4 regions of the Streptomyces sp. NPDC041796 genome follow, and region 3 is predicted to be linked to each of the others. Evidence: riboswitches for the same ligand, from Rfam matches in the RefSeq annotation. Region 3 holds a riboswitch; each other region holds the start of a gene.
What was found. A riboswitch is a leader RNA that binds a small molecule or an ion and turns the genes downstream of it on or off. The one in region 3 is predicted to bind cobalamin.
Positions count from the first base shown of each region.

Region 1 (4,666 bases), on a different contig from region 3:
CGCGCCGAGGCCGCCAGCAGACCCACGATCCCCCCGGCGAGGTAGGCGACGGCGACCGCGCCGAGCGCCATGCCCAGCGCGCTGCGCCCCCCGTGCAGCAGCAGGGCCAGCACGTCCCGGCCCAGCCCGTCGGTCCCGAGGAGGTGTCCGGCGTCACTTGCCGCGTACGGGGCGGACACCCCGGCGGCCGGCGCGTCGGCGAACAGCGGCCCGAGCACGGCGACCCCCAGGGGCAGCGCGAGGAGCACGGCACCGAGGGGCGCCGCGGCCGGGGTGATCCTGCCGTGCCCCGGCCGGAAGCCGGGTCGCTGCAGGGCCTTCATCGAAGGACCTCCGTCCGTGGTACGAGTCGATGGGAGAGCAGGTCGGCGGCGAGGCTGAACAACAGCGCCGCGGCCGCCACCATCAGGGCCAGGCCCTGCACGGTGGGCACGTCCCGCGCCTCCACCGCCCGCACCAGCGCGGTCGCCACCCCGGGGATCGCGAAGACCGCCTCGACGATCAGTACGCCGCCGACCAGGTTGTCGCCCACCCTCGCCAGCTCCTGGATGCCGGGAACCGCCGCGTTGGGCAGTACGTGGCGCAGCAGCAGCGTCCGGCGCGGCACGCCCAGGCGCCGGGCCTGGGCGACGTAACCGGCCCGCAGCACCGTCACCATGCCCGCCCGCACCTGGCGGGACAGCAGGCAGACCATGCGGGCGGCCACCACCGTGACCGGCAGGACCAGCAGCGCGGGCCGCGCCAGCAGGTCCGCCGCGCCGACGCCGACCCAGGTGGCGGGCAGCCACCCGAGCTTCAGCGACAGCCCGGTCACCAGCAGCAGCGCCAGCACGAAGTCGGGTACGGCGTTCAGCGCCAGGGTGACGGACGTGACGGCCCGGTCCAGGCGGCCGCCCTCGCGCAGGCCCGAGACGATGCCGAGGGCGACGGCCAAGGGGACGACCACGGCGAGCGTGACCGCCGCGAGCACCAGTGTGGTGCCGACCGTTCCGGTCAGGATGTCCAGCACCGGACCGCCGCTCACCAGCGATGTGCCCAGGTCGCCGGTGAGGACCCCCGACGCCCAGTCGGTGAACCGTTCCAGCGGCGGGCGGTCCAGGTGGAGTCGCTCGCGCAGCGCCGCCACCTGCTCGGCGTCGGCGTCCTCGTTGTTGCGGACGTCGGCCGCGTCTCCCGGCAACAGGGAGGTCAGCACGAAGACCAGCACGGCGAGCAGGGCGAGTTGGACGACACCGAGCGCGACGCGCGTCAGGGCGTACCGGCGCATCGTCAGGCCAGCCACGCCTTGTCGAAGCGTGCCGAGCCCAGGGTGTTGGGCGGAGCCGCCTCGATGCCCCGGACCCGCGACGAGACACCGTTCAGCCAGTCCGGGTGGCCCCAGATCAGCAGGCCGCCCTCGTCGTGGAGGGTGCGCTGCAACCGGCCGTACAGAGCGGTGCGTTCGGCCACGTCAGTGGTGGACTGGGCCTTGGCGAAGGTGGCGTCGAAGTCCTTGCGGCGCCAAGCGGAGGCGTTGAACGCCGACTTCGTCAGCAGGCGGTCGTTGATGTAGTTGGGGATCGTCATCGCGCCGGAACGGTGGCTGCCCATCGCACCCTTGGTGAGCTGGTCCTTGAAGTACGTCTCCGACGCACCCGTGGTGACCTTCACCCGCAGACCGGCGTCGGCGGCCTGCTCCGCGAAGAGGGTCGCCGCCTCCACGAAGCCGTTGGCGGCCGAGGAGGTGTAGATCGACAGGGTCTTGTTGAGCACGCCGGCCTTCTTCAGCAGCGCACGCACCTCCTCGACGTCACGCGTACGCTGCGGAATGTCCTCGGGGTAGTACTGGTAGCCCTTGCCGAACATGTCGTTGCCGACCACGCCCTGGCCCGCCAGGACGACCCGCACCAGCTTCTCGCGGTCGGCGAGCAGCTTGAACGCCCGTGTGACGTCGGGGTTGTCGAAGGGCTCCTGGTCGCACTTCATCACGATGGCGTGGGCCGTGCTGCCCTTCGCCGCCAGGATCCGCACCGATGCGTCGGCCTGTACGGTCCGGGCGAAGGTCGGGGTCATCTCGTAGCCGAACTCCGCCTCGCCCGCCCGCAGGGCGTTGCCCCGGGCGTCGGCGTCGGCGGACAGGATCCTCAGCTCGTCGACGTAGGCCCCGCCGTCCCAGTGGTCGTCGAACCGTTCGGCGACGAAGGCGCGCCCGGCCCGGAAGGACTTCAGCCTGAACGCCCCGGTCCCCACGGGCTTGGCGGGGTCGGCGTAACGGGAGCTGACGACGGCCGTGCCCAGCGTGCCGAGCAGGGCGGGGAACTCGGCGCCGGGCTGCTTCAGCGCGACCTCCACGACGTTCTTCCCGGCGCTCCGGCTCTTCTTGAGGTCGATGACGGAGAGCAGGCTCTGCGCGAAGTGGGTGGTCGCCTTCGGGTCGAGGATGCGGCCGAAGGTGAACAGCACGTCCTCGGGCGTGAGCCGCTTCCCGTCGTGGAACAGCGCGTCGCGCAGCGTGAACCGCCACAGCGTCGCGTCGGCGTTGGACTCCCATGTCCGGGCGAGGCGCGGCACCGGCTTCATGGTGGCGTCCAGGTCCACGAGCCGGTCGAAGAGGGCCTTGGTACGGGCCATGTCGATGGCGAGGGCCTCGGCGTGCGGGTCGATGGTCTCCTGCTCGCCACCCCCGGTGAACAGCGCCCGGAACTGACCGCCGCGCCGGGGCTTCGCCTTGTCGCCCGCGGCCGCTCCGCCGCTGCCGGCGCCGCCACCGCACCCGGTGAGCGCCAGGGCGCCGGCACCGGCGGCGGCACCGGTGAGGGCGAGGAATTCTCGACGGTTGTGCCAGATGGACATGCTGCTCCCAGGAATCACGTGAGTGGGCCCCCGCACCGCGGCCGCGCCGGACGGAGGACGGACGGTGGGGGGCGTGAGCAGCATCGACTATATGAAAATGATTGTCAACATCGTCTGATGATCCGTCGGTCGCGTGATCATGCCTCGACGCCTGTGGTAGCTTGCGCGGGCCAGTCGAACTCCGTGCGTATGCACGTGGGTCAGGGAATCCGGTGGGAATCCGGAACTGACGCGCAGCGGTGAGGGCGACGGGCGTGGCAGCAAAGCCACTGGGCCGGATCCCCCGGCCCGGGAAGGCGCCTCGCCCGGATGACCCCGAGTCCGAAGACCTGCTGGCACGTTCCGTACGGACGGGCCCCGCGCATGGGCCCTCGACGCTAGGACATCGCCGTGCCCCTCACGCGCCCCACGCCTTCGTTCGCCCTGCTCGCGTGCGGGGCCCTCCTCCTGACCGGATGCGGCGCCCCCGCCGGGTCCCCGTCGCCCTCCTCCGACCGGGCCCGGGTGCTCGACAACTGCGGCCGGAAGGTGGAGATCCCGGAGAAGGGCCCACAGCGGGCCGTCTCGCTCAACCAGGGCACCACCGAGATCATGCTGTCCCTGGGCCTGGCCGACCGGATGGCCGGAACCGCCACCTGGACCGACCCCGTCATGAAGGGCCTGGAAAAGGCCAACGCGGGAGTGGAGCGGCTCGCCGAGAACAACCCCTCCTTCGAAAGAGTCCTCGACACCGAACCCGATTTCGTCACGGCGTCGTTCGCCTCCACCCTCGGCAAGGGCGGCGTGGCCACCCGCGAACAGTTCACCAAGCTGGGGGTGCCCACCTACCTCTCGCCGTCCGACTGCGAGGGCAAGGACAACAGCGGCTCGGGAGACGGTGTCCGCACCAAGCCGCTGACCATGGACACGGTCTACGGGGAAGTGCGCGACCTCGCCCGGGTCTTCGGCGAGGAGAAGCGCGGCGACCAACTGGTCGCGCGGCTCACCTCCCGCGTCACCCGAGCGACCACGGGCCTCGACGCCTCCGACGTCACCCTGCTGTACTGGTTCTCCGACGCCAAGTCGCCCTACATGGCGGGCTGCTGCGGAGCCCCCGGCATCATCACGCGCGAACTCGGCGCCAAGAACGTCTTCGACGACACCACCGAGGAATGGCCCCAGATCAACTGGGAGACCGTGGCCGACCGCAACCCCGACGTCCTGGTGATCGGAGACCTCACCCGCAAGGCACAGACGGGGGAGAGCGCCGCGAAGAAGATCGAGTTCCTGGAGTCGAACCCCGTCACCAGGAACATGGACGCCGTCAAGCACCGGCGGTACGTCCTGGTCAGCGGCCAGGCCATGAACCCGACCATCCGCACGGTCGAAGGCATCGAACAAGTCGCCGCCGGACTGCGCCGGTTCGGTCTGGCGAAGTGACGACCACCCTGCTGCGCACGGCGGCGGGGTTCGCGGCGCTCGCCGCGTCCGTCGCCGTGGCGATCACCATCGGCCCCGCGGACATCGGTGTCGCCGACGTCTGGTCCGTCGTCGCCGCCCACCTCGGCGGGGACGCCCCCACCCTGACACCCATCAGGGACGGGATCGTCTGGAACCTCAGGCTGCCCCGTACCCTGCTGGCCGCCGTGTGCGGCGCGGGACTCGCGCTGTGCGGAGCGGTGATGCAGTCCCTGCTGCGCAACCCGCTCGCGGACCCCTTCGTCCTCGGTGTCTCCTCCGGAGCCTCCACCGGCGCGGTCGCCGTGGTCGTCCTCGGCGTGGGCGGGGGAGTGCTGTCCGTCTCCGCGGGTGCCTTCGCCGGCGCGGTGTGCTCGTTCGCGGCGATGCTGCTGCT
Region 1 covers NZ_JBVJAH010000008.1:294,644-299,309, forward strand. The annotation lists gene ACZ6C1_RS18910 (ABC transporter permease) at 1-323, opposite strand, end outside; gene ACZ6C1_RS18915 (ABC transporter permease) at 320-1,267, opposite strand; gene ACZ6C1_RS18920 (ABC transporter substrate-binding protein) at 1,270-2,832, opposite strand; cobalamin riboswitch at 2,987-3,183, shown strand; gene ACZ6C1_RS18925 (ABC transporter substrate-binding protein) at 3,223-4,251, shown strand; gene ACZ6C1_RS18930 (FecCD family ABC transporter permease) at 4,248-4,666, shown strand, end outside.
Region 1: it holds a riboswitch for cobalamin, as region 3 does, so the genes downstream of both, ACZ6C1_RS18925 (ABC transporter substrate-binding protein) here and ACZ6C1_RS00860 (ribonucleoside-diphosphate reductase subunit alpha) in region 3, are expected to answer to the same signal.

Region 2 (4,666 bases), on a different contig from region 3:
AGAGGGTGCAGATCACGTCGTTGTCGGCGGGCAGCCGCTTGCGCGTGACACCGCTGGCGACCATCTGCGCGTCGCACAGGATCGGCGCGCCGGCGCGCAGCGCCTCGCGGGCGCGGGCCACCACGTCCGGCGTGTACGCCAGGTCGCGGACGAGGTCGACCATGCCGCAGGCGTGGATCATCCGCACGGCGACCTGGCCGACGTCGGCCGGCAGGTCCGCGAGATCCGCCTCGGCGCGGATCGTGGCAAAGGACTGGCGGTAGATCTCCGCCCCGTCCTTCTCGTAGTCGAACACTCTGCTCTCGCTCATCTCGTCGGTCCTTGTACGGTCATCTGGTACGCGCCTTCGCCGGTCGCCACCATGTCGGTCCACGTGCCGTGCGGGTGGCCGCAGCGGCGGGCGCACCCCGACCAGTGGACGGGCAGCGCACCCTCGCGGGGCCGTGCGTCGGCCCGTACGTCGGACAGGGACTTGGTGCAGCCGGGGCGTCCGGTGCAGGCGGTGACGCCGATCCAGGGGGAGTCGGTACGGGTGAGGAACCCGGCCTCACCGAGGGTGCCCAGCCGTTCCTCGGCCGTGGCCCGGTCGGTGAAGCCGGGCAGCACGAAGCCGCGCCACGGGGTGACGCGTACCTCCTCGGCGGGCAGCAGGGCCCGGAACTGGGCCGAGGTCACCCGGCCGAGGCGGGCGAGGACGCAGACCGCGCCGTCGCCGGTCACCCCGGGCGCGGGCGGTCCGCTCGTCGCGCACACGAAGTCCGGTACGGGCTGTGCCGCGATGCCGGCCGCCCGCAGGTGTCCCGTCACGTCCACGTCCTGCCCCGGCGGCAGCTCCCGTATCCGCCAGGCGCCCGTGCCCGCCGCGCGGGCGGCGGCGAGGAACGCCCCGGCCGCCGTGAGCGCGGCGCGGGGCGCGTCGGCGGCGGCCACGCGGTACGTCCGCTCCGCGATCCGCAGCAGCGGCCCGTCCGGGGCTGCGAGCAACGTCACATCGGGGGACAGGGCCGCCACATCGCCCCGTCCGTCGTCCACGGCGAAGAGGAAGCGGCCGGACAGTTCGGTCGTCCACTCCTCGGCGCACAGGAGCTCGTCCAGGCGCGCGGCCCAGGCCTGCACGTCGGGTCCGGCGAGCGGTGAGACCACCATGTTCCGTACGCGTTCGTGCCGTTCGGAGGGGAGGAGGCCCGCATCCCGCAGTAGGTCCGCCAGTCCGAGCCCGCAGCCTTCGCCGAGTCCCCGCAGTTCGAGGTTGCCGCGCGAGGTGAGGGAGAGGTGCCCGTCGCCCAGCCGGTCCGACGCGTCGGCGAGCAACCGAACTTGACGGGGAGTCAGCACTCCGGTGGGGAGGCGGAGGCGGGCCAGGGCGCCGTCGTCGGCCTGGTGCAGCCGCAGCGCACCCGGGCAGGCGTCACCGCGGTCCCGTATGTGAGCTTCGCCCCGGTCCTGGGGCTTTGGTGAGCTGGGCGGCATGGCGGCGAGCATACGCGCAGCCTCTACTATGCAGACGGCACAGGGTCCCAGGGCCCTAGGGAGGAAGCCCGGTGAGATTCCGGCGCGGTCCCGCCACTGTGAGCCGAACCCGAAAGGTCCGGTAAGTCAGGAACTCCCGCCGTCCTACGAACACCCGGGGCGCGGACACCCCGAGGAAGGCCTGCGCACGCCATGATCCTGTTGCTGTCGCACTCCGACACGGACCTGCTGAGCGCCCGTGCGGCCGGCGGGCCCGTCGAGTACCGCTTCGCCAACCCCGCCCGGCTCCCCCTGGACGACCTGGACGCCCTGCTCGACGGCGCCGACCTCGTCGTCGTACGCCTCCTCGGCGGCATCCGCGCCTGGGAGGAGGGCCTGTACACGCTCCGCGAGACCGGTAAGCCGCTCGTCGTCCTCACCGGCGAACAGGCGCCCGACGCCCAGCTGATGGAGACCTCCACCGTCCCGATCGGCATCGCGGCCGAGGCGCACGCCTACCTGGCCCACGGCGGACCGGGCAACCTGGAACAACTCGCCCGTTTCCTCTCCGACACCGTCCTGCTCACCGGCCACGGTTTCGAACCCCCGGCCGCCGCCCCCACCTGGGGCCCGCTGGAGCGGACCGCGCAGAACACCACGGGCCCCACGGTCGCCGTGCTGTACTACCGCGCCCACCACATGAGCGGGAACACCGCCTTCATCCACACCCTCTGCGACGCCATCGAGGACGCCGGAGGCCAGGCCCTCCCCCTGTACGTGGCATCGCTCCGCGCCCCCGAGCCGGAGCTCGTCGAGAACCTGCGGATGGCCGACGCCGTCATCACCACCGTCCTCGCCGCCGGCGGCACCAAGCCCGCCGAGGCCCAGGCGGGCGGTGACGAGGAGGCCTGGGACGCGGGCGCGCTCGCCGCCCTCGACGTCCCCATCCTCCAGGCGCTGTGCCTGACCGGCTCACGCTCCGCCTGGGAGGAGAACGACGAGGGGCTGTCCCCGCTGGACGCCGCCAGCCAGGTCGCCGTCCCCGAGTTCGACGGCCGGCTCATCACCGTGCCGTTCTCCTTCAAGGAGATCGACGCCGACGGCCTGCCCGCGTACGTCGCCGACACCGAGCGCGCCGCCCGCGTCGCCGGGATCGCCGTACGCCACGCCCGGCTGCGTCACATCCCGAACGCCGACAAGCGCCTGGCGCTGGTCCTCTCCGCGTACCCCACCAAGCACTCCCGCATCGGCAACGCCGTCGGCCTCGACACCCCCGCCTCGGCCGTCGCCCTGCTGCGGCGGCTGCGTGAGGAGGGCTACGACTTCGGCACCGAGGAGGTGCCGGGCCTCGCGTCCGGTGACGGCGACGAGCTGATCTACGCCCTCATCGAGGCGGGCGGCCACGACCAGGACTGGCTCACCGAGGAGCAGCTCGCCCGCAACCCGGTCCGCATCCCGGCCGCCGACTACAAGCGCTGGTACTCCGCCCTGCCGCAGGAGCTGCGCGACCAGGTCGAGGAACACTGGGGCCCGCCGCCCGGCGAGATGTTCCTGGACCGCTCGCGCAACCCGGAGGGCGACATCGTCCTCGCCGCCCTGCGCCGCGGGAACCTCCTCATCCTCATCCAGCCGCCGCGCGGCTTCGGTGAGAACCCGATCGCGATCTACCACGACCCCGACCTGCCGCCCTCGCACCACTACCTGGCCGCCTACCGCTGGATCGCGGCCCGGGCGGAGGACGGCGGTTTCGGCGCCGACGCCATGGTCCACCTGGGCAAGCACGGCAACCTGGAGTGGCTGCCCGGCAAGAACGCCGGCCTGTCCGCCGCCTGCGGCCCCGACGCCGCCCTCGGCGACATCCCGCTGGTCTACCCGTTCCTGGTGAACGACCCGGGCGAGGGCACCCAGGCCAAGCGGCGCGTCCACGCCACGCTCGTCGACCACCTGGTGCCGCCGATGGCCCGTGCCGAGTCGTACGGCGACATCACCCGCCTGGAGCAGCTGCTCGACGAGTACGCGCAGATCTCCTCCATGGACCCGTCCAAGCTGCCCGCCATCCGCGCCCAGATCTGGACGCTGATCCAGGCCGCCAAGCTCGACCACGACCTGGGCCTGGAGGACCGCCCCGACGACGACGGGTTCGACGACTTCCTGCTCCACGTCGACGGCTGGCTCTGCGAGGTCAAGGACGCCCAGATCCGCGACGGCCTGCACGTCCTGGGCGGCGCCCCCACCGGCCCCGAGCGGGTCAACCTGGTGCTGTCGATCCTCCGCGCCCGGCAGATCTGGGGCGGTACGCAGTCCCTGCCCGGCCTCCGCGAGGCCCTGGGCCTGGACGAGTCCGCCGCCACCCGCACCACCGCCGACGAGGCGGAGGCCAAGGCCCGCGCCCTGGTCGAGGCCATGGAGGCCGCCGACTGGAACCCGGCCGCCGTCGCCACCGTCGCGGAGGGCCACGACCGGGCCGTCGCCGACATCCTCGACTTCGCCGCCCGCCAGGTCGTCCCGCGCCTCGCCGCCACCACCGACGAGCTGGACCACGCCGTCCACGCCCTGAACGGCGGCTTCGTCCCCGCCGGGCCGTCCGGCTCGCCGCTGCGCGGCCTGGTCAACGTCCTGCCGACCGGCCGGAACTTCTACTCCGTCGACCCCAAGGCCGTCCCCTCCCGTCTCGCCTGGGAGACCGGCCAGGCCCTCGCCGACTCCCTCCTGGAGCGGTACCGCACCGACAACGGCGAATGGCCCACCTCCGTCGGCCTGTCCCTGTGGGGTACGAGCGCGATGCGCACCGCCGGCGACGACGTCGCCGAGGCGCTCGCCCTCCTCGGCATCCGGCCCGTCTGGGACGACGCCTCGCGCCGCGTCACCGGCCTGGAGCCCATCCCGCTCGCCGAGCTGGGCCGCCCGCGCATCGATGTGACGCTGCGCATCTCCGGCTTCTTCCGCGACGCGTTCCCGCACACCATCGGGCTCCTCGACGACGCGGTCCGCCTCGCCGCCTCGCTCGACGAGCCGGCCGCCGACAACTTCGTCCGCGCCCACGCGCAGGCCGACCTCGCCGAGCACGGTGACGAGCGCCGCGCCACCACCCGCATCTTCGGCTCCCGGCCGGGGACGTACGGCGCGGGCATCCTGCAGCTGATCGACTCGCGCGACTGGCGCACCGACGCCGACCTCGCCGAGGTGTACACGGTGTGGGGCGGTTACGCGTACGGGC
Region 2 covers NZ_JBVJAH010000006.1:417,393-422,058, forward strand. The annotation lists gene ACZ6C1_RS15065 (precorrin-8X methylmutase) at 1-310, opposite strand, end outside; gene ACZ6C1_RS15070 (cobalamin biosynthesis protein CobG) at 307-1,470, opposite strand; cobalamin riboswitch at 1,494-1,626, shown strand; gene cobN (cobaltochelatase subunit CobN) at 1,663-4,666, shown strand, end outside.
Region 2: it holds a riboswitch for cobalamin, as region 3 does, so the genes downstream of both, cobN (cobaltochelatase subunit CobN) here and ACZ6C1_RS00860 (ribonucleoside-diphosphate reductase subunit alpha) in region 3, are expected to answer to the same signal.

Region 3 (4,666 bases):
GCCTGGGTCACCGCGGTCCCGCTCGCCTGGGACGTGGCCGTCACGCTCACCGCGAGCTGGCAGAAGATCTTCTCGGCCGACCCCCGGGTGGGCTTCTTCGCCCAGCGGGACAAGTACCAGGCGGGCATCGACTCCGGGCAGGTGCTGCCCCCCGCGAAGTCGATGGACGACATGCACACCGTCGTCACCAACTCCACGGTCGACGGCGTCCTTTCCGCCCTCTTCGCCCTGCTCATCGTGGTGGTGATCGCCGACGCGGGACGGGTCTGCTTCAAGGCCGTCGCCAACCCCGACCAGGTGAAGCTCTCCGAGGTCCCGTACACCCCGTCCAGGCTGGTCGCTCCGGCCGGGCTGTTCCCCACGGCGGAGGAGAAGGCCGAACTGGTCGCGGCCGGGCTCGGCCCCGAGGGCGGCATCCGGAAGGAGGGCGGCACCGGTGAGGCGGTGCCGGCCGGGAGCGGCTCGAAGTGAGGCCCCCGGTGACCACGGGGGCGGGCGGCCGGCTGCGCCGGGCGGCGGGCTGGATCCGCTGGTACGTCCGCGAGGTGTCCGGTGAGGCCGCGTACGACACCTACGTCGCCCACGTCCGCTCCTGCGACCCGGACGCCGAGGTCATGACCCGCCGCGAGTTCGAGCGGCGGCGCACCGACGCGCTGGAGGCGGACCCCCGCGACGGGTTCCGCTGCTGCTGAGCGGGTGACGGCACGACGGGCCGCCGTGTTTCCGGGGACGGAAATGCGGCGGCCCGTCGCCGTACGCCTCCACACTCGGTCCATGGACATCACCATCAGGGCGGTACGGCCGGAGGAACACCAGGCGCTCGCCGAGGTCACGGCGCAGGCCTATCTCGGGGACGGGTTGCTGCCCTTCGGGGAGAGCGACGAGTACCTCATCGAGCTGCGGGACGTGGCCCGGCGGGCCGCCGAGGCGGAGGTGCTGGTCGCGGTCGGCGAGGACGAACGGGTGCTCGGCGGGGTGACGTTCGTGGCGGAGGGCGGCGCCCGGTGGGCCGAGCTCGCCCGGGTCGGGGAGGCGGAGCTCCGGATGCTGGCGGTGGCGCGGGAGGCGCGGCGGCGGGGCGCGGGCGAGGCGCTCGTACGGGCGTGTGTGGAGCGGGCGCGGGCGGTGGAGGGGTGTGCGCGGCTGGTGCTGTCCTGCCGGCAGTCCATGCGCGCGGCGCACCGGATCCACGAGCGGCTGGGGTTCGTGCGGACCCCGGAGAGGGACTGGGAGCCCCTTCCGGGCGTGACCCTCTTCACGTACGCGCTGGAGTTCTGAGGCACGGAAGACACAACATGTGGGGGGTGCCTCAACGGGCGCCCCCCACATGTATGCTCGTCCTCGCTGTCGCCGCAGGGGAATCCGGTGGAATTCCGGAACTGTCCCGCAACGGTGTGTTGGTGTGCCTTTGTGTACGTACGAGTCCGAAGACCTGCCGACAGCGCGCCCGGACCGTCCGGTTCGGGTGCCCAGACGTCCGGGCCTCGCGGAATGGGCCGGTGGACGCGGTGCTTTGCGCCCTGTGCCCGGGCGTGCCCGCTCCCCTGCCCGCGTTCGCGGCGGCCCCGAGCCGAGCGAGGGAGAGCCCCCACGTGACCATCGCGCCAGCCGATCCGGTTTCAGCGATCGAGAGCGACGGAAGCGACGGACCCGGGACCGTACTGCTGCGGACCCTGACCGACCTCACCGCCGATCTGCCCGACACCGACCCCGGCCGGGTCGCCGCCGCCGCGCTGCGCGGCCGGCACGCCGGTTCGGACGAGGCGGAGCTGCGCGAGCTCGCCACCGAGGCGGCCGCCGGTCTGATCGCCGAGGACCCGGCGTACTCCCGGCTCGCGGCGCGGCTGCTGACGCGGACCATCGCGGAGGAGGCGGCCGGGCAGGGCGCGGTGTCGTTCTCGGCGTCGGTGGCGGTGGGGCACCGCGAGGGTCTGATCGCGGACCGTACGGCCGCGTTCGTGTCGCTCCACGCGGACGGGATGGACGCGTTGGTCGACCCGGCGGGCGACGATCGGTTCGGCTACTTCGGGCTGCGGACGCTGTACTCGCGCTACCTGCTCCGGCACCCGATCACGCGCAAGGTGATCGAGACGCCGCAGCACTTCATGCTGCGGGTGGCGGCAGGGCTGGCGGAGGACGACTCCGTACGGGCGCTGGACGAGGTCGCGGCGCTGTACGGGCTGATGAGCCAGCTGGACTACCTGCCCTCCTCCCCCACGCTGTTCAACTCCGGTACACGCCACCCCCAGATGTCGTCGTGCTACCTGCTGGACTCGCCGCTGGACGAGCTGGACTCCATCTACGACCGCTACCACCAGGTGGCGCGGCTGTCGAAGCACGCGGGCGGCATCGGGCTGTCGTACTCCCGCATCCGGGCGCGCGGTTCACTGATCCGCGGCACCAACGGCCACTCCAACGGCATCGTGCCGTTCCTGAAGACGCTGGACGCCTCGGTCGCTGCCGTGAACCAGGGCGGGCGGCGCAAGGGCGCGGCGGCCGTGTACCTGGAGACGTGGCACGCGGACATCGAGGAGTTCCTGGAGCTGCGCGACAACACGGGCGAGGACGCCCGGCGTACGCACAACCTGAACCTGGCGCACTGGATCCCGGACGAGTTCATGCGCCGGGTCAACGCCGACGCCGAGTGGTCGCTGTTCTCGCCGGCCGACGTGCCGGAGCTGGTCGACCTGTGGGGCGACGAGTTCGACGCGGCCTACCGCGCCGCCGAGGCCAGGGGCCTGGCCCGCAAGACCATGCCGGCCCGTGACCTGTACGGCCGGATGATGCGGACCCTCGCGCAGACCGGCAACGGCTGGATGACGTTCAAGGACGCCTCGAACCGTACGGCCAACCAGACCGCCGAGCCGGGCCACACCGTCCACTCCTCCAACCTGTGCACCGAGATCCTCGAGGTGACGGACGACGGGGAGACCGCCGTCTGCAACCTGGGGTCGGTCAACCTCGGCTCGTTCGTGTCCGGCGGGGACATCGACTGGGAGCGGCTGGACGAGACCGTCCGTACGGCCGTCACGTTCCTCGACCGGGTCGTCGACATCAACTTCTATCCGACCGAGCAGGCCGGGCGCTCCAACGCCAGGTGGCGGCCCGTGGGCCTGGGCGCCATGGGCCTCCAGGACGTCTTCTTCAAGCTGAAGCTGCCGTTCGACTCCCCCGCGGCGCGCGCCCTGTCGACCCGTATCGCCGAGCGGATCATGCTGGCCGCGTACGAGGCGTCCGCCGACCTCGCCGAGCGCAACGGCCCGCTGCCGGCCTGGGAGAAGACCCGTACCGCGCGCGGGGTGCTGCACCCCGACCACTACGACGTGGAGCTCAACTGGCCCGAGCGGTGGGAGGCGCTGCGCGCCCGTATCGCCGAGGTCGGCATGCGCAACTCGCTGCTGCTGGCCATCGCGCCGACCGCGACGATCGCCTCGATCGCGGGCGTGTACGAGTGCATCGAGCCGCAGGTGTCGAACCTGTTCAAGCGCGAGACGCTGTCGGGCGAGTTCCTCCAGGTCAACTCCTACCTGGTGGACGAGCTGAAGCGGCTCGGCGTGTGGGACGCGCAGACCCGTGAGGCGCTGCGCGAGTCCAGCGGCTCGGTGCAGGGCTTCACCTGGATCCCGGCCGAGGTGCGCGAGCTGTACCGGACGGCGTGGGAGATCCCGCAGCGCGGTCTGATCGACATGGCGGCGGCCCGTACGCCGTTCCTGGACCAGTCGCAGTCGCTGAACCTGTTCCTGGAGACGCCGACCATCGGCAAGCTGTCGTCGATGTACGCGTACGCCTGGAAGCAGGGCCTGAAGACGACGTACTACCTGCGCTCGCGCCCCGCGACGCGTATCGCGCGCGCCGCCCAGGCGTCCGCCCCCGTACCCGCCCAGGTGACCCCGGAGGACGCGGTCGCCTGTTCCCTCGAAAACCCCGAGTCCTGCGAGGCCTGCCAGTAATGTCCGTGGAAAAGAACCTGCTCGACCCGGGCTTCGAACTGACCCTGCGTCCCATGCGCTACCCCGACTTCTACGAGCGCTACCGGGACGCCATCAAGAACACCTGGACCGTGGAGGAGGTCGACCTCCACTCCGACGTCGCCGACCTCGCCAAGCTCACGCCGGGCGAGCAGCACCTGATCGGCCGGCTGGTCGCGTTCTTCGCGACCGGCGACTCGATCGTGGCGAACAACCTGGTGCTGACGCTCTACAAGCACATCAACTCCCCCGAGGCGCGGCTGTACCTGTCGCGGCAGCTTTTCGAGGAGGCCGTGCACGTCCAGTTCTATCTGACGCTGCTCGACACCTACCTCCCCGACCCGGAGGACCGCGCCGCGGCGTTCGACGCCGTGGAGAACATCCCCTCCATCCGCGAGAAGGCGCAGTTCTGCTTCCGCTGGATGGACTCGGTGGAGAAGATCGACCGGCTGGAGACGAAGGCCGACCGGCGTCGCTTCCTGCTGAACCTGATCTGCTTCGCCGCGTGCATCGAGGGCCTGTTCTTCTACGGGGCGTTCGCCTACGTCTACTGGTTCCGGTCGCGCGGTCTGCTGCACGGCCTGGCGACCGGCACCAACTGGGTGTTCCGGGACGAGACGATGCACATGAACTTCGCGTTCGAGGTCGTCGACACCGTCCGCAAGGAGGAGCCGGACCTCTTCGACGACGCGCTCCAG
Region 3 covers NZ_JBVJAH010000001.1:186,442-191,107, reverse strand. The annotation lists gene ACZ6C1_RS00875 (carbon starvation CstA family protein) at 1-471, shown strand, start outside; gene ACZ6C1_RS00870 (YbdD/YjiX family protein) at 480-692, shown strand; gene ACZ6C1_RS00865 (GNAT family N-acetyltransferase) at 775-1,278, shown strand; cobalamin riboswitch at 1,332-1,454, shown strand; gene ACZ6C1_RS00860 (ribonucleoside-diphosphate reductase subunit alpha) at 1,593-3,950, shown strand; gene ACZ6C1_RS00855 (ribonucleotide-diphosphate reductase subunit beta) at 3,950-4,666, shown strand, end outside.

Region 4 (4,666 bases), on a different contig from region 3:
GGCGACCGGTCCGGTGCGCAGTCCTTCCGGGGTGAGGACCGCCGCGTCGTCGGCCCAGCGGAGGGCCAGGTCCACGTCGTGCGTGGCCATCACCACCGTGGTCCCGGAGGCGCGCAGCAGGTCCAGGACCGCCAGCAGCCGTTCCTGGCCGTGCGGGTCGAGGCCGGCGGTCGGCTCGTCGAGCACGAGGACCCGGGGTCGCATGGCGACCGCGCCCGCGATCGCCGCCCGCTTGCGCTGGCCGTACGACAGCAGGTGCGTCGGCCGGTCCTCCAGCGCCGTGATGTCCAGCGCCTCCAGGGCCTCGCGCACCCGCTCCCGCACCTCCGGCTCCGTCAGCCCCAGGTTCATCGGCCCGAACGACACGTCCTGGCCCACGGACGCCGCGAACAGCTGGTCGTCCGGGTCCTGCACCACGAGCTGCACCGTCGTACGCAGCCGGGTCAGCCCCGCCCTGTCGTACGACACCTCCTGTCCCTGGAGGAGCAGCCGGCCGCCGACGCACCGCAGGCCGCCGCTCAGCAGCCGGAGCATCGTCGTCTTGCCGCTCCCGTTGCGGCCGAGCAGCGCGACGGACCGCCCCTCGGGCACGGCGAAGTCGACGCCCCGCAGCACGGCGGGGCCGTCCTCGTAGGCGTATCCCGCACCGACGAGTTCCACGACGGCAGGAGCATTCATGGCAGGAACCTTTGCAGTACGAAGGTGAGGGCGACGAGCCCCGCGAGCAGAACGGCCGTCGCCCCCAGGAACCGCCCGGAGACCGCCGTCTTCGGCACCAGCACCCGCAGCGTGCCGTCGTAACCGCGCCCCGCCAGCCCCGTCTGGAGCCGCGCCGCCCGGTCGAAGGCGCGCACGAACGCCGTCGCGCCCAGGCCCGCCAGGGAACGCCAGGTGGCCGCCCGGCTCGTCAGGCCGAGCCGGGCCGCCTGCGCCTCCCGGATCCGCCGGACCGAGTCCAGCAGCAGGAAACTGATCCGGTACATCACGAGCGCCACGTCGACCACCGGCGCCGGCACCCCCGCCCGCACCAGCCGCGGCAGCACGTCGGACACCGGCGTGGTGAACGCGAACAGCAGCACGCCCAGGGAGGCCGCCGACGTACGCAGCAGCAACCGCCCCGCGTGCACCGGTCCGTCCGGCGCGAGCGTGACGAACCCGTCCGGCCCGCCGACCTGGAACAGCAGCGGCACCGCGCCCGTCACACAGAAACCGAGCGGGATGCGCCACGCCCGCCACAGCTGACGTGCCGCGACCCCGGCCGGGCCGAGCAGCACCACGAGGGTCGCGGCGGCGACGAGTACGGCCCCCGGCCAGGGCGGCAGGCACACGGCCAGCGCCGTCAGCCCGAAGCCCAGGGCGGCCTTCTCGCACGGATGGCGGCGGCGCCAGCGGCTGCTGTGCGCCGCCGCGTCGATCGGCAGCACGGCGGCTAGGCGGAGGCGCGCGACGCGTCGGCGCCCGAGGGCCCCGCTTCCGAGGGCCCCGCTTCCGAGGGCTCCGTCCCCGGGACGTCCCCGCCCGGCGCCCCGGCGCGGGCGCGAGCCTCGCCCTGCCGACGGCCGCGCCGCAGACCGAAGTAGTAGGCCAGCACCCCGGCGCCGAGGGCGGCCTGGAGGGAGAACAGCGCCGACTCGATCTCACCGGACGGCGGCTCGTACAGCGGGCTGAACCACGGCTTGTAGTCCGGGTGCGACTCGGTGATGGCCGTCTCGGCCTGCCCGTCGGCACCCGTGAACGGCTCCTCCTTGTGGTCGCCCATCCCCAGCGCCAGCGGCAGGACGGCGAGCGCGACCACGACGAGCAGCAGCAGCGTATTGATCCTGGCGTTACGGCTCATCGGGCCACGGCCTCCTTCTTCACGGACACGACACCGAGCCGGGCCAGATCACCCTTGCTGGACTGCATCAGCAGCCGCATCACCAGCACGGTCAGCAGACCCTCGCTGACGGCCAGCGGAATCTGGGTGACGGCGAAGATCCCGCCGAACTTCGCCAGCGCCCCGACGACACCGCTGCTGGGGTCCGGGAACGCCAGCGCCAGCTGCACGCTGGTGACGCAGTACGTCGACAGGTCGGCCACGAACGCCCCGAAGAACACGCTCACCATCAGCGGCACGTCGAAGCGGCGCAGCAGCCAGTACACGCCGAAACCGGCCCACGGACCGACGATCGCCATCGAGAACGCGTTCGCGCCCAGCGTCGTCAGGCCCCCGTGCGCCAGCAGCAGCGCCTGGAAGAGCAGGGTGATGGTGCCGAGGACCGCCATGATCGGTGGCCGGAACAGGATCGCGCCCAGGCCGGTGCCGGTCGGGTGGGAGCAACTCCCGGTGACCGAGGGGATTTTCAGGGCGGACAGGACAAAAGTGAAGGCACCGGACGCGCCGAGCAGGAGAGTCGATTCGGGATTCGCCTTGACCTCGCGGGTCAGCGAACGAACGCCATGGGCGACGAAGGGAGCGGCGGCGACGGTCCAGGCGACCGCGTGCGCGGGGGGCAAATAGCCCTCGGCGATATGCATGATGTGGGGAGACCCTCTCCAGCACCTCGTGGATGGACAACGCGCCCTGGCCGGTCTCCTGGCTGACGGGAGGGGGTCCGGGGGTGTCCCCCCCGGACGACGTGCCGCCGCGACTCCGCCTTCCCGGACACCGCGGTCTCCCGCGGCGTTCCAGTGGCTTCCAGGGGTGGATTCCCCGGGAGTGGAGCCGGACTTCCCGATCACAGTGGCGAGGGCCGCACCGGTACCGCACCGGTTTCCCGTACACCAAGGCCCTGCGACAGTAGTGCGTTGACCAGGTACATCACAACCCGCGCGTCGGTGCGCGGCCCGGCTCCACCCCGTGGGCGCGCCTCACTCCTTGCGGTATCCGTACGCCTCGGACGCTGCCCGCACCACCGCGTCCAGATCCCCTCCCGCGGACGCGGTGACCACCGCCGCCACGGCGCCCTCCACGAACGGCGCGTCCACCAGACGCGTCCCCCCGGGGAGTTCGTCGCCCTCCGCGAGCAGGGCCTTCACCGTCAGGACGGCGCTGCCGAGGTCCACCAGGACGGCCACCCCCGCCCCGCCGTCGACGGCCGCCGCCGCCCGTGTGATCAGCTCCGCGCTGGTGCCGAGACCACCGTCCGGAGTGCCGCCCGCCGCCGCCACCGGCGCGGTCCCGCCACCGGCGAGGCCCCGGGCCAGCTCGGCGACCGAGGACGCGACGGCCGCGCTGTGCGAGACCAGCACGACGCCCACCCGCGCGCTCACCGAGCCCCCTCGGCGTCGGCGAGCGCCGCGATCAGCAGCGCCGAGGACGTCGCGCCCGGGTCCTGGTGACCGACGCTCCGCTCACCGAGATAGCTGGCCCGGCCCTTGCGCGCCCGCATCGGTACGGTCGCGAGGGCGCCCTGGTCCGCCGCCTCCGCCGCCGCCGCGAACGACGCACCGAGCGACTCGGCCAGCGCCTCGACGGCCGGCTCCAGCGCGTCCAGCATCGTCTTGTCCCCGGCCTTCGCCCCGCCGAGCTGCGCCACCGCCGCCACGCCCACCCGCAGCGCCTCCGCAAGCTGCACGGGCGCCACCTCGGCGGCGTCGCCCAGCGCCTTGCCGGTGCGCCGCAGCAGCGTCCCGTACAAAGGCCCCGACGCGCCGCCGACCGTCGAGATCAGCTGCTGCCCCGCGAGCCTGAGCACGGCCCCCGGCGTCATGGCCGTACCGCCCTCCAGGGCCTTGACCACCGCGGCGAAACCGCGCTGCAGATTGGCACCGTGGTCCGCGTCACCGATCGCCGAGTCGAGCTCGGTGAGCCGGTCCGCCTCCCGGTCCACGGATGCGGCCACGCCGGTCATCCAGCGCCGGAAGAACTCCGCGTCAAGCATCACGGGCCTCACATTCCCCACCGCAGGGCGGCCGTCCGCACCGGCGCGTCCCACAGTCGCAGCAGTTCCTCGTCCACCTGACACAGGGTCACCGAGCACCCGGCCATGTCGAGCGAGGTCACGTAATTGCCGACGAGCGTACGGGCCACGGAGACGCCCCGCTCGCCCAGCACCCGCTGGACCTCGGCATTGAACCCGTACAGCTCCAGCAACGGCGTCGCACCCATGCCGTTGACCAGCACCAGCACCGGACCGCTCGGCCCGAGGTCCTCCAGGACGGCGTCCACCGCCAAGTCGGCGATCTCGCCCGAGGTCATCATGGGGCGCCGCTCCCGCCCGGGCTCCCCATGGATGCCGATGCCCAACTCCAGTTCACCCGGGGGCAGATCGAACGTCGGGCTGCCCTTCGCGGGCGTGGTGCACGCGCTCAGCGCCACACCGAAACTGCGCGAACCCGCGTTCACCCGCCGGGCGATCGCCTCCACCCGCTCCAGGGGCGCCCCCTCCTCGGCGGCCGCACCGGCGATCTTCTCCACGAAGAGCGTGGCCCCGGTCCCGCGCCGCCCCGCCGTGAACGTGCTGTCGGACACGGCCACGTCGTCGTCCACGAGGACCTTGGCGACCCGCACGCCCTCGTCCTCGGCGAGCTCGGCCGCCATCTCGAAGTTCAGCACGTCCCCGGTGTAGTTCTTGACGACGAACAGCACCCCGTGCCCACTGTCCACGGCGGCCGCCGCCCGCACCATCTGGTCGGGAACGGGTGACGTGAAGACCTCGCCCGGACAGGCCGCCGCCAGCATTCC
Region 4 covers NZ_JBVJAH010000002.1:435,773-440,438, reverse strand. The annotation lists gene ACZ6C1_RS05405 (energy-coupling factor ABC transporter ATP-binding protein) at 1-678, opposite strand, end outside; gene cbiQ (cobalt ECF transporter T component CbiQ) at 675-1,424, opposite strand; gene ACZ6C1_RS05395 (energy-coupling factor ABC transporter substrate-binding protein) at 1,430-1,837, opposite strand; gene ACZ6C1_RS05390 (energy-coupling factor ABC transporter permease) at 1,834-2,517, opposite strand; cobalamin riboswitch at 2,549-2,783, opposite strand; gene ACZ6C1_RS05385 (PTS-dependent dihydroxyacetone kinase phosphotransferase subunit DhaM) at 2,851-3,252, opposite strand; gene dhaL (dihydroxyacetone kinase subunit DhaL) at 3,249-3,863, opposite strand; gene dhaK (dihydroxyacetone kinase subunit DhaK) at 3,872-4,666, opposite strand, start outside.
Region 4: it holds a riboswitch for cobalamin, as region 3 does, so the genes downstream of both, ACZ6C1_RS05390 (energy-coupling factor ABC transporter permease) here and ACZ6C1_RS00860 (ribonucleoside-diphosphate reductase subunit alpha) in region 3, are expected to answer to the same signal.